Regions from separate parts of the Pradoshia sp. Z6_59 genome, predicted to be linked through region 2. Evidence: riboswitches for the same ligand, from Rfam matches in the RefSeq annotation. Region 2 holds a riboswitch; each other region holds the start of a gene.

Region 1 (3,285 bases), on a different contig from region 2:
AGTCGTCGGTTAAGAAATATACTAAAAAAATGCTAAGCTTGGGTGGCCGTTCAGCGTATTTCTTTTATTGGAATAGTAAGCTGTATCATGCGTTTAAGAGGATGAAGAAGAATAGGCGAGTCTAGCATTCAATACTAAGGGGATGGAGCAGAATGGTAAAGTTAAGTATTCTAGACCAGTCACCGCGCTCTGTTGGAGAGCCTTCAGAGCAGGCACTTGCTAATACGGTCAAACTGGCAAAATTGTCTGAGGAGTGGGGATACTCAAGATTTTGGGTCAGCGAGCATCATGATAGTCAAGGCTTGGCAGGATCTTCGCCTGAGATATTGGCAACATGGATTGCTGCTCAAACAGATAAAATAAGAGTTGGAACAGGCGGTGTTATGCTGCCTCATTACAGTGCTTACAAAGTAGCCGAAAACTTCAGAGTATTATCTGGTTTAGCTCCGGGAAGAATAGATTTGGGAATCGGCAGGGCTCCTGGAGGGATGCCAAGAGCAACACGAGCGTTGCAGGAAGGTAGAGTACAGGAACTGCATCGTTTTCCTGATCAGGTAGATGAATTATCCTGGTATCTCTATGATCAAATACCGGAATTGCATCCTCTATATGGGTTATCCGTGACACCTACCATTACGTCTCCGCCGGAATTATGGATGCTTGGATCTAGTTCTTCCAGCGCGGCTCTTGCAGCCCAAAAGGGTATACCCTATAATTTTGCTTTGTTTATTAACAGTGAATATGCTGAAGAAAATATGAAGCATTATCATGAAGCATTTCGACCTACAGAGTTAGTACAGAATCCATCGGGTATGGTTACTGTATTTACGGTTTGTGCGGAATCGGATGAAGAGGCAGAATATCTGGCTGGTTCATTGGATTTATCGATGCTGTTTCTTTCACAGGGAATTATAAGAGAGGGAACACCTCACCCAAAAGAAATTCATGAACTGTCATTATCGCAGTTTGAGAAAGCGCGGATCGATTACAACAGGAGCAAGATGATTATCGGTTCTCCTAAAACGATCGGGGAAAAAATTAGAGAGCTGAGTGAACGCTTCTTTACAAATGAAATTATGCTTGTAACGATCACCCATTCATATGAGGCTAAAGAGAATTCCTTTAGATTAATTGCCGAAGAACTGTTGAAATAATGGTGGATTTGATATTACTCAATCAATCTATTAGAATAAGAATGAAATCTCATAAATCACTTTAAAAGTGCCTCGGTACACGAGGGTAAAAGGGAAAACGGTTCAAATCCGTTGCAGCCCCCGCTACTGTACTTACTAAATCACGATTTGATTTAGTAAAAGCCAGGAAACCTGCTTTTAGAGTTTTAGTACTTATTTTTCGGAGGGAAAAGTAGGCTTATTGTATTCACAGGCGTGAAAAAGTGAATCCTTAGCTCAATACCATCCTGAGCTAAGGATTTTTTATGTGTTGAAGCTGTTTAATCTTGATTTAAAGTGCATGAATAATCCGAGGTTCGCCGTAGGAGTAAAGAGGAATTGAAGTATAAGCTATGAATAATAAAAATAGAACAACCGGTATTTATTTTGGGAGTATCCTGTTTTTGCTGCTCGCTGCGCTGCTCGGTTTGTTTATAGGCAGCGTGGACATGTCATTTAAAGATATTCTTGGAATTCTCTTAAAAAACGTGACCGGCCAGGAATCCTTCTATACCGGTCCAAAAAATATAGAAATGATCATTTGGAATATACGATTACCGAGGGTACTGATCGCTTTATTTGTGGGTGCCGCACTGGCACTTGCCGGTGCTGCCTTTCAGGGACTTTTGCAAAATCCACTATCTGATCCATATACGATCGGAATTTCTTCCGGTGCTTCGGTTGGGGCAGTGATTGTTCTATTCTTTAATATCGAATTTGCTCTTTTTGGTCAGTTCACCTTGCCGCTTGTTGCAATCGTGTTTAGTTTTATTACCTTGTTTATTGTATTTGGCATTACAAAGGCGGCCAGTGTTACCTATGCGAATGAGACCATTATTTTAGCCGGTATAATTATGAATTCATTCATTGGCGCTGTGGTCTCACTTATCATTGCGCTATCCTCAGGGGATCAAATGAGGGAGGTATTAAACTGGCTGATGGGCAGTGTGGCCATGAAAAATTGGGGGCACGTCAGTATATTGATTCCCTTTTTTATTATAGGAGCGTCCATCATTTTATTTCATTATCGTGAACTAAACGGGATGGCTCTTGGAGATCAATCCGCCCAATATAATGGAATCGATGTGAAACGAAAGAAAATAACGATTATTATTGGGGCAGGACTATTAACGGGTGCCGCAGTTGCTGTATCAGGAGCTATTGGCTTTGTTGGACTGGTTATTCCACATCTTGTTCGCCTGATTGCTGGTGCTGACCATCGCCACTTACTGCCGTTATCCATGATTATTGGAGGTGGATATCTCGTATTGGCTGACTTGATTGCACGTACGATTATCAACCCGCAGGAATTACCAATCGGTGTCATTACTGCCTTAATCGGTGCACCGGTATTTACTATCTTACTGATTAAAGAACGGATAAAAAGAAGGAATTTGACATGTTAACTGTAGAGAGCCTCAGTGCAGGCTATCATAAAAATAAGCGAGTGCTTCAGGACTTTTCTATTAAGGTTGAGAGCGGAGATTTTTTTGCTCTTCTGGGTCCAAATGGAAGCGGTAAGACGACATTGATTAAAAGTATATTGGGGAAAATGGAATATAAAGAAGGGACTTCAATTATTAATGGGAAAAGGACCTCATCCTATAAAACCGGAGAATTGGCTAAAATAGCTGCCGTGTTAAGTCAGGAACAGATGGTGGGAATAGATTTTACGGTGGAAGAAATCGTACTCTTAGGCAGATATCCTTATCAGGAAAAGGGATTTTTTAATCATTACCGTAGTGAGGATTACTCAATTGTTGATGAGTGTCTGGCTCAGACAAACACGCTGAAATTTAAATATACATATTTTTCGTCATTAAGCGGCGGGGAAAAGCAACGTGTCCTTTTAGCAAAGGCTTTGGCCCAGCAGCCAAAGCTGCTGTTTCTCGATGAACCTACAAATCATCTGGATGTAAAGCATACAATTGAATTGTTAAATCTATTAAAGAGGCTCCAGCTTCAAAATGGTCTGACGATTGTCGCTATCCTCCATGATTTAAACATGGCAGCTTTATATGCAGATAGATGTGCTTTGCTTAAGGATGGAAGGAAGGTGGCGGAGGGTGGAATAGATTTACTTTATGATGAAACCTTGCTTTCGTCTGTATAC
Region 2 (3,285 bases):
AAAAGATTTGTCTCTGTCTTTCAGCGTACGTGACTCGGAGCAGCTATTAGACCTTGAAAAGAAACTGGGCAGAATCTTAGAGAAAATAAGGCAAAAAGAAATTCATTTAGTAAAAAATGCCTTCATTGTTGGGACTACCTTGGCGAAAGCAGCAATGGACCCGAGTATTTTTGAACAAGAGTATGATCTAGTTATCATTGATGAAGCGAGTATGGCTTTTATCCCGCAAATTGCCTTTGCCGGCTCACTCGCAAAGCGTTGTATTATTTGTGGAGATTTTAAACAATTGCCCCCTATTGCGGTTTCGAGGGGGGAGCTTGTAGACCGCTGGCTGAAGGAGGATATCTTCCACCGTGCCGGTGTTGCTGATATTGCACGAGGGGGAAAACTTCATACTCATCTGTTTTTATTAAGGGAACAGAGGAGAATGCATCCGGATATCTCCGCTTTTACGAACCAATATGTCTATAATTCACTGGTTGGCGATCATCCAAGTGTTCATATAAACAAAAAAGATATCGTTTCAAAAGCACCATTTGTAGATCGTGCTTCCGTGCTGTTAAATACAAGCTTCACAGGGGAACACTGCTTTACGGGCACTTCATCTGGTTCTAGAATGAATTTGATGAACCTATTGTTATCCTTTCAGGTTATTCATGAAGCCTACAGCAATGGGAGTAAATCAATCGGTTATGCAACCCCTTATCGTGCGCAGGCACAATTGATGGAAACATTAATTAAAGATCTGTATGAGGAAGAGAATGGCCTGCATGATATATTGGCTGCCACTGTCCATCGTTTTCAGGGAAGTGAACGGGAAGTAATGGTATTTGATAGTGTGGATAGTTATCCGCAAAATCGTGCAGGGATGCTTTTAACGGGCAGGGAAAGTGAACGGCTGTTAAATGTTGCAATTACCAGAACAAAAGGGAAACTGATTCATGTCAGCGATGTGGAGTTTATAGAATCAAAAGTTTCGCATACAAAAACTCTTCATCAGCTCGTTCAATATCAAATGAAACGGAATCAAATGGTCAATATGGATCAAATAGGCAAATGGATTGCCAACCATCATCCAAAATTACAATGGATTTATGCAAGAAATTTGGAAGGGTTCTATCAGGATTTAAAAAAAGCCCAATCTTCCATTATCCTTTCCTTGCCAAATTCCAGTGTGTTATCATCGGATTTTGTTCAAAGAGTGAAGACGAGGAACTCAAGAACAAGACTGATGATGTATTCTCCAGATTCCCATTCCTATTTGGATCCGGATATCCATCTTCAGAATGGGCCAAGCTTCACATTTGTCATCCTTGACCAAAAAGTATTGTGGTTGGGGGTTCCTCTTGAAGCCAATAAACGTGTTCATCCACCATACATTGGAATTCGATTGAAATCCGAAGCATTTATCAATCAATTTCTCCAGCAATTGCCTAAATAAATTGTCGGAATTTTAGTTGCTATTTTCACATATAAGATTTATAATTCTATATGTTGTTATTGTTTTAAATTAAAATACTATATATTGAGTTTAACGTGTTTAAGGTGTCGTAATTCGACTTAATAGGGAATCCGGTTAAAATCCGGAACTGTACCCGCAACTGTAAATGCTGATGAAATAAGTAAACCACTGTAGAGAAATCTATGGGAAGGACTTAGAGTAAAGCGAAGCATGAGTCAGGAGACCTGCCTTTTTCACTGGTTTGCCTTTATCGGGAGCAATGAAGGTGGAACGGATGAAATAGCAATATTGAACAGTTCGATCTTGTTATTATTTCTTTCCCATTGCTTATTTTTAGGCAATGGGATTTTTTGCGTGGAGGGAACAGACGTTTTTAATCGATTTATCGGCAAACAATAAGGGGGAATTTAGTATGGCAGTATCTTACGAATCAAACTATGCAAGTCTGGAAGTTATAAATTTAAAAAGCATAGAAACATACATAAAGGAATGTGTTAGTTCTTATACATCTATCTATTCAGCAGAGGAATACTTAGAAAAAATCAAGACAGCACTTGAGTATAAGTCTGACTATAGCAAGAAAGAGTTGGTAAATTTACTGGTACTCAGCGCCGTAGAGCGTATATCTGCTGATGAACCTGATTGGACATTTGTAGCGGCAACTATTTATTTAGACCAGTTATATGATAAAGCTTCAAAGAGCCGGGGATATGATTTAACACATAAATATGGGAGCTTTCATCAGCTTGTTGAACTATTGACTGATATGGGGATTTATAATCCAGCATTGTTAAATGAATATACGGAAGACGAAATCAATGAACTCGAAGCAGTCATCGATCCATCAAAAGATCAGTTGTTTACGTATATTGGCATTCGGACACTGGCAGATCGCTATTTAGCCAAATCTCATCATGGAAGCTTATATGAACTTCCTCAGGAACGGTTTATGATTATTGCCATGACTTTAATGATCAATGAGCCTAAAGAACAGCGAATCGAATTAATAAGAGAAGCATATTGGGCCTTATCCAATCTATATATGACGGTGGCAACTCCTACGCTTGCTAATGCTGGGAAAAGCTATGGCCAATTATCCAGTTGTTTTATCGATACTGTTGATGATAGTTTACAAGGTATCTATGATTCAAACACCGATATTGCCAATCTATCTAAAAATGGCGGAGGAATAGGTGTTTATTTAGGGGGAATTAGAGCGCGAGGCAGTGATATTAAAGGATTTAAGGGTGTTTCCTCAGGAGTTATACCATGGATGAAGCAATTAAATAATACCGCCGTCAGTGTGGACCAACTGGGCCAAAGACAGGGTGCCATTGCAGTTTATCTGGATGTTTGGCATAAGGATATATTTGCCTTCCTCGAAGCGCGTTTAAATAATGGGGATGAACGTTTTCGAACGCATGATTTATTTACTGGTGTATGCATTCCGGATTTATTTATGGAAATGGTCAAGGAGCGGGGTACCTGGTATTTATTTGATCCGTATGAAGTAAGAAAAGTAATGGGATATTCTCTTGAAGATTATTTTGATGAAGAAGCAGGGGATGGCCAATTCAGACAAAAATATACTGAATGTATCAATCATCCGCAGCTTTCCAAAAAAGAAATACCTGCCATTGAAGTGTTTAAGGCGATCATGATTTCTCAGCTTGAAACAGGAACACCTTATATGTTTTATCGGGATACGGTCAACCGCTCTAATGCTAATCGCCATAAAGGAATGATATATTGCAGTAATTTATGTACGGAAATTATGCAAAATCAAAGTGCTACCAAAGTTATTGAACAAAGAACCGAGGATG
Region 3 (3,285 bases), on a different contig from region 2:
CCTTTTCTTCCTCACTTGGCAAAAAAGAAACCAACTTTCTCCCTCCTTCATATCAATAGTTTATTAATTTGAGAGACTGCTAAATGATCGCATGACCAATCGGTTTAATAATCTAGCAAGATATTCTACATCTGTCTTTTGATGATTTGGTTCCCGGAATTTTTGAATGACGACTTCATTAATTGCTCCAACCATTGCCTGAGAGATGATCTTAACTTCCTGTTCATTCACATTCTCCGGAAACTCCCGGTAGGCAAAAACAAAGATGAGATCCGCGAAACTTTTAAGTGCTTCACGTCTGACCAGTTCTACTTCGAAAGAAACTCCGACTGATTCAAGTAAAATAAAATTGGCAACAGCCTTATTGGAAAAGCAAATTTCCAAATAGCGAAAAATTCCGGCATATGCTTTATAACCAATTCGTGGTTCCCGTAAGGCTGCAAGCTTAATCTCTTCTGCAACTTCTCCAATCAAGCTTTCACAAAGAGCAACAATCAACGTCTCTTTATTGCCGAATTGTTGGTAGAACGTTGTTTTCGAGACATGTGCATACTCAACTATATCCAGGACTGATGTATTCTTGTAGCCTCTTGTAGTAAATAATTGCAAGGCTGCGTATAGCATTTTATCTCTGGCTTCGGTCGGCAGATCATTAACATATAACATTCTTATCATTCCAATCCCATATGTGAGTACGAATACGTATTGGTATCATCATACCTGCACAAAAGGGAAATTTCAACATAATTGCCAGAAAATTTAATTTATTTTATTCGACAAAAAAAGAGCCTCCCAAAGTGTATGGGCGTAGCTCTTAAATGAAATGTTTATTTAAATGTCTCAGGATAGATTTTTTCAGCTATCAGTTGCAAGCCTTCTGTTAAACGTGGTCCTGGTCTTGATACTGTGTCATTATCTACATCATAAACCTGCTTATTTTTAACGGCAGGTACCTCGGACCAAGCTTTTCTTCCATATACCTTTTCTTCAGGATTTTCAATATAATAGCCATATGTAGTAAGAATAACATCTGGATTGCGTTCAATGACTTGTTCTTCATTCATTGTTACCCAACCCTCTTGATCAGCGGCAATATTCTCTGCCTGAATGATATCAAGCATTTCGTCTATATAGGTTCCGTTGGCCGCTGTATATAAATCCGGTGAGGAAGATACTTCAATCCAAACCTTCTTCTTATCTTTTATAGCGTTTGCTTTCTCTTTAATTTCCGCTACTTCTTTTTTCATATCTGAAATAATTTCATCAGCTTTGTCTGATGTTCCTGTTGCTTTAGCAATCAATTCAATTGTTCCATATGCACCATCAAACGAATTGGCGTCAGGTACGATAATGACATCAATACCCGCTGTTTGGAATTGTTTAATGGTATCCTTGGCATTATTAAAATGACTGGCGGAAAGCAGTAGGAGATCCGGATTCAATTCCAGCACTTTTTCAATATTGATTTCTAACCCGCCAACCTTAGGTTTATTAGCAGCTTCTGTAGGGAAATTACAATAATCTGATACACCAATGATTTTCTCTCCAATACCTAGTGCATAAACCGTTTCAGTATTGCTTGGCAGCAAGGATACGATGGTTTCCGGCTTTTCCTCAATCCTGATGCTTTCTCCTGATCCATCTCTTACCTCAACAGGAAAGCCAGAGGAGGTTGATTCAGAATTCTCTTTCTTCTGGTTTGAGTCATCTTTAGTTGACGAACACCCAAACATTAACATAGACAGCATAAGCACTAGTATAAATAAAAATAAATGATTTCGCTTTTTTAACATAGTTATTCCCCTTTCCAACATAATAAAAAAACCTTAGCTCGAAAAAAGCTAAGGCGAAAACCCATATTAAAGTAACAGGATTGGACTCGCCCACTTTTCCCTCCGAAAAATAGTATATACGAAAGTAAGAGCAGGTCTCCTGGCTCTACGCATCAATTTACTCTGATTTACCTTCCCATGCTCTAAATCGGGAGCCGGTGGTTTACAAATCATTTCATCCGCGTATACAGTAGCGGGGGCTGCACCGGATTTGAACCGGTTTCCCTATTATCCTAATAAATAAGGCACTCTTACATTATTCAATATTCATATTTTTTATATGATCAGTTTCAGTGTTTTCTTTATTCTTCTTCATATTCAACATCAGTATGTTCCCTGCAAAATTGTAAAACCATCGATAATTCATCTTCCTCAAGCTCAAAATCCAAAATACTTTGTGTTTCACTTTCTATAAACTCATATTTTGAAATTTGGTCCTGATTTTCATCCATCACATATATAACACGCAACAGAAGACCCTTATCGGTATATAGTTCATCTTCCTCGGGAACGGAAATCTCCAGCAAATATTCGAACCTTTCTCCAGAAAGGATACCAAATGGGTCCTCCAGTTTCTCAACTGTATAACTTTGTATCTCGATCATCTTTATCAACCTTTCTAAAATGCTTATGTCTATTATACATGTTACATCTCTTTATTAAACATTTTACCCAATTATTCAGCTCCATTTAGGAATATTTTTTAATAAGATTCAAAAACTATATTAAAATCACTTAACCCATAGGAGTTTATTATGCGTACTCTATCTGTTCTCACATTGCTCATTATCCAGCTTCTCATTCCATCTGAAACATTTGCAAAGACAGCCTATCTCAGTTTTGATGATGGTCCCTCAAATATCACACAGGAAATCCTGGATATCCTCAAAGTCCAGGATGTCAAAGCAACCTTTTTTGTAACGGGAACAGCCAGTCCTGGACATATGTATTTATATAAAGATATTGTAAAAAGAGGACACGCTCTTGGATTGCATTCCTATTCTCATAATTATTCCAAAATTTATCGATCGAAGGATACATTTTTCAAAGACATTAATCAGCTGGAAGAATTCCTGAAAAAGGAAGTAGGCGAAAGTCCAAAAATTTTGCGGTTTCCCGGCGGCTCAAATAATTATGTCGCAAAACAATATGCCGGTACTGATTTAATGGATCAATTAAAGACTGAGGTAGTAAAAAGAGGATATAAATATTATGATTGGAACTGTGATGCTAACGATGGATTAAATCCTCCGATTCCAGAAAAAAAATTACTAAAATTAATTATGCAAGGGGTAGATGAAAAAGAAAATCTCTATATCCTCCTGCATGATTTTAACGGTAATACAACAATCGTGGATGGACTTCCGGAAATTATTCGCCGTCTGAAACATAAGGGATATACCTTCAAGATTATGGACGAATCAACACCATCCCTGGAATTTTAATTTTATTA

Evidence for each region. Region 2 has a riboswitch for cobalamin ahead of AC4D4B_RS01945 (ribonucleoside-diphosphate reductase subunit alpha). Riboswitches for the same ligand answer to the same signal wherever they lie in the genome.
Region 1: it holds a riboswitch for cobalamin, as region 2 does, so the genes downstream of both, AC4D4B_RS16485 (FecCD family ABC transporter permease) here and AC4D4B_RS01945 (ribonucleoside-diphosphate reductase subunit alpha) in region 2, are expected to answer to the same signal.
Region 3: it holds a riboswitch for cobalamin, as region 2 does, so the genes downstream of both, AC4D4B_RS05280 (ABC transporter substrate-binding protein) here and AC4D4B_RS01945 (ribonucleoside-diphosphate reductase subunit alpha) in region 2, are expected to answer to the same signal.

What each region holds. Positions count from the first base shown of each region.
Region 1 is NZ_JBZCPP010000020.1:34,875-38,159, forward strand. Features, by position in the region: gene AC4D4B_RS16475 (tetraprenyl-beta-curcumene synthase family protein) at 1-125, shown strand, start outside; gene AC4D4B_RS16480 (LLM class flavin-dependent oxidoreductase) at 153-1,154, shown strand; cobalamin riboswitch at 1,203-1,347, shown strand; gene AC4D4B_RS16485 (FecCD family ABC transporter permease) at 1,526-2,578, shown strand; gene AC4D4B_RS16490 (ABC transporter ATP-binding protein) at 2,572-3,285, shown strand, end outside.
Region 2 is NZ_JBZCPP010000001.1:391,725-395,009, forward strand. Features, by position in the region: gene AC4D4B_RS01940 (DEAD/DEAH box helicase) at 1-1,441, shown strand, start outside; cobalamin riboswitch at 1,527-1,708, shown strand; gene AC4D4B_RS01945 (ribonucleoside-diphosphate reductase subunit alpha) at 1,875-3,285, shown strand, end outside.
Region 3 is NZ_JBZCPP010000003.1:242,725-246,009, reverse strand. Features, by position in the region: gene AC4D4B_RS05290 (acyl-CoA dehydrogenase family protein) at 1-34, opposite strand, end outside; gene AC4D4B_RS05285 (TetR/AcrR family transcriptional regulator) at 64-675, opposite strand; gene AC4D4B_RS05280 (ABC transporter substrate-binding protein) at 828-1,793, opposite strand; cobalamin riboswitch at 1,906-2,100, opposite strand; gene AC4D4B_RS05275 (DUF6509 family protein) at 2,135-2,437, opposite strand; gene AC4D4B_RS05270 (polysaccharide deacetylase family protein) at 2,588-3,277, shown strand.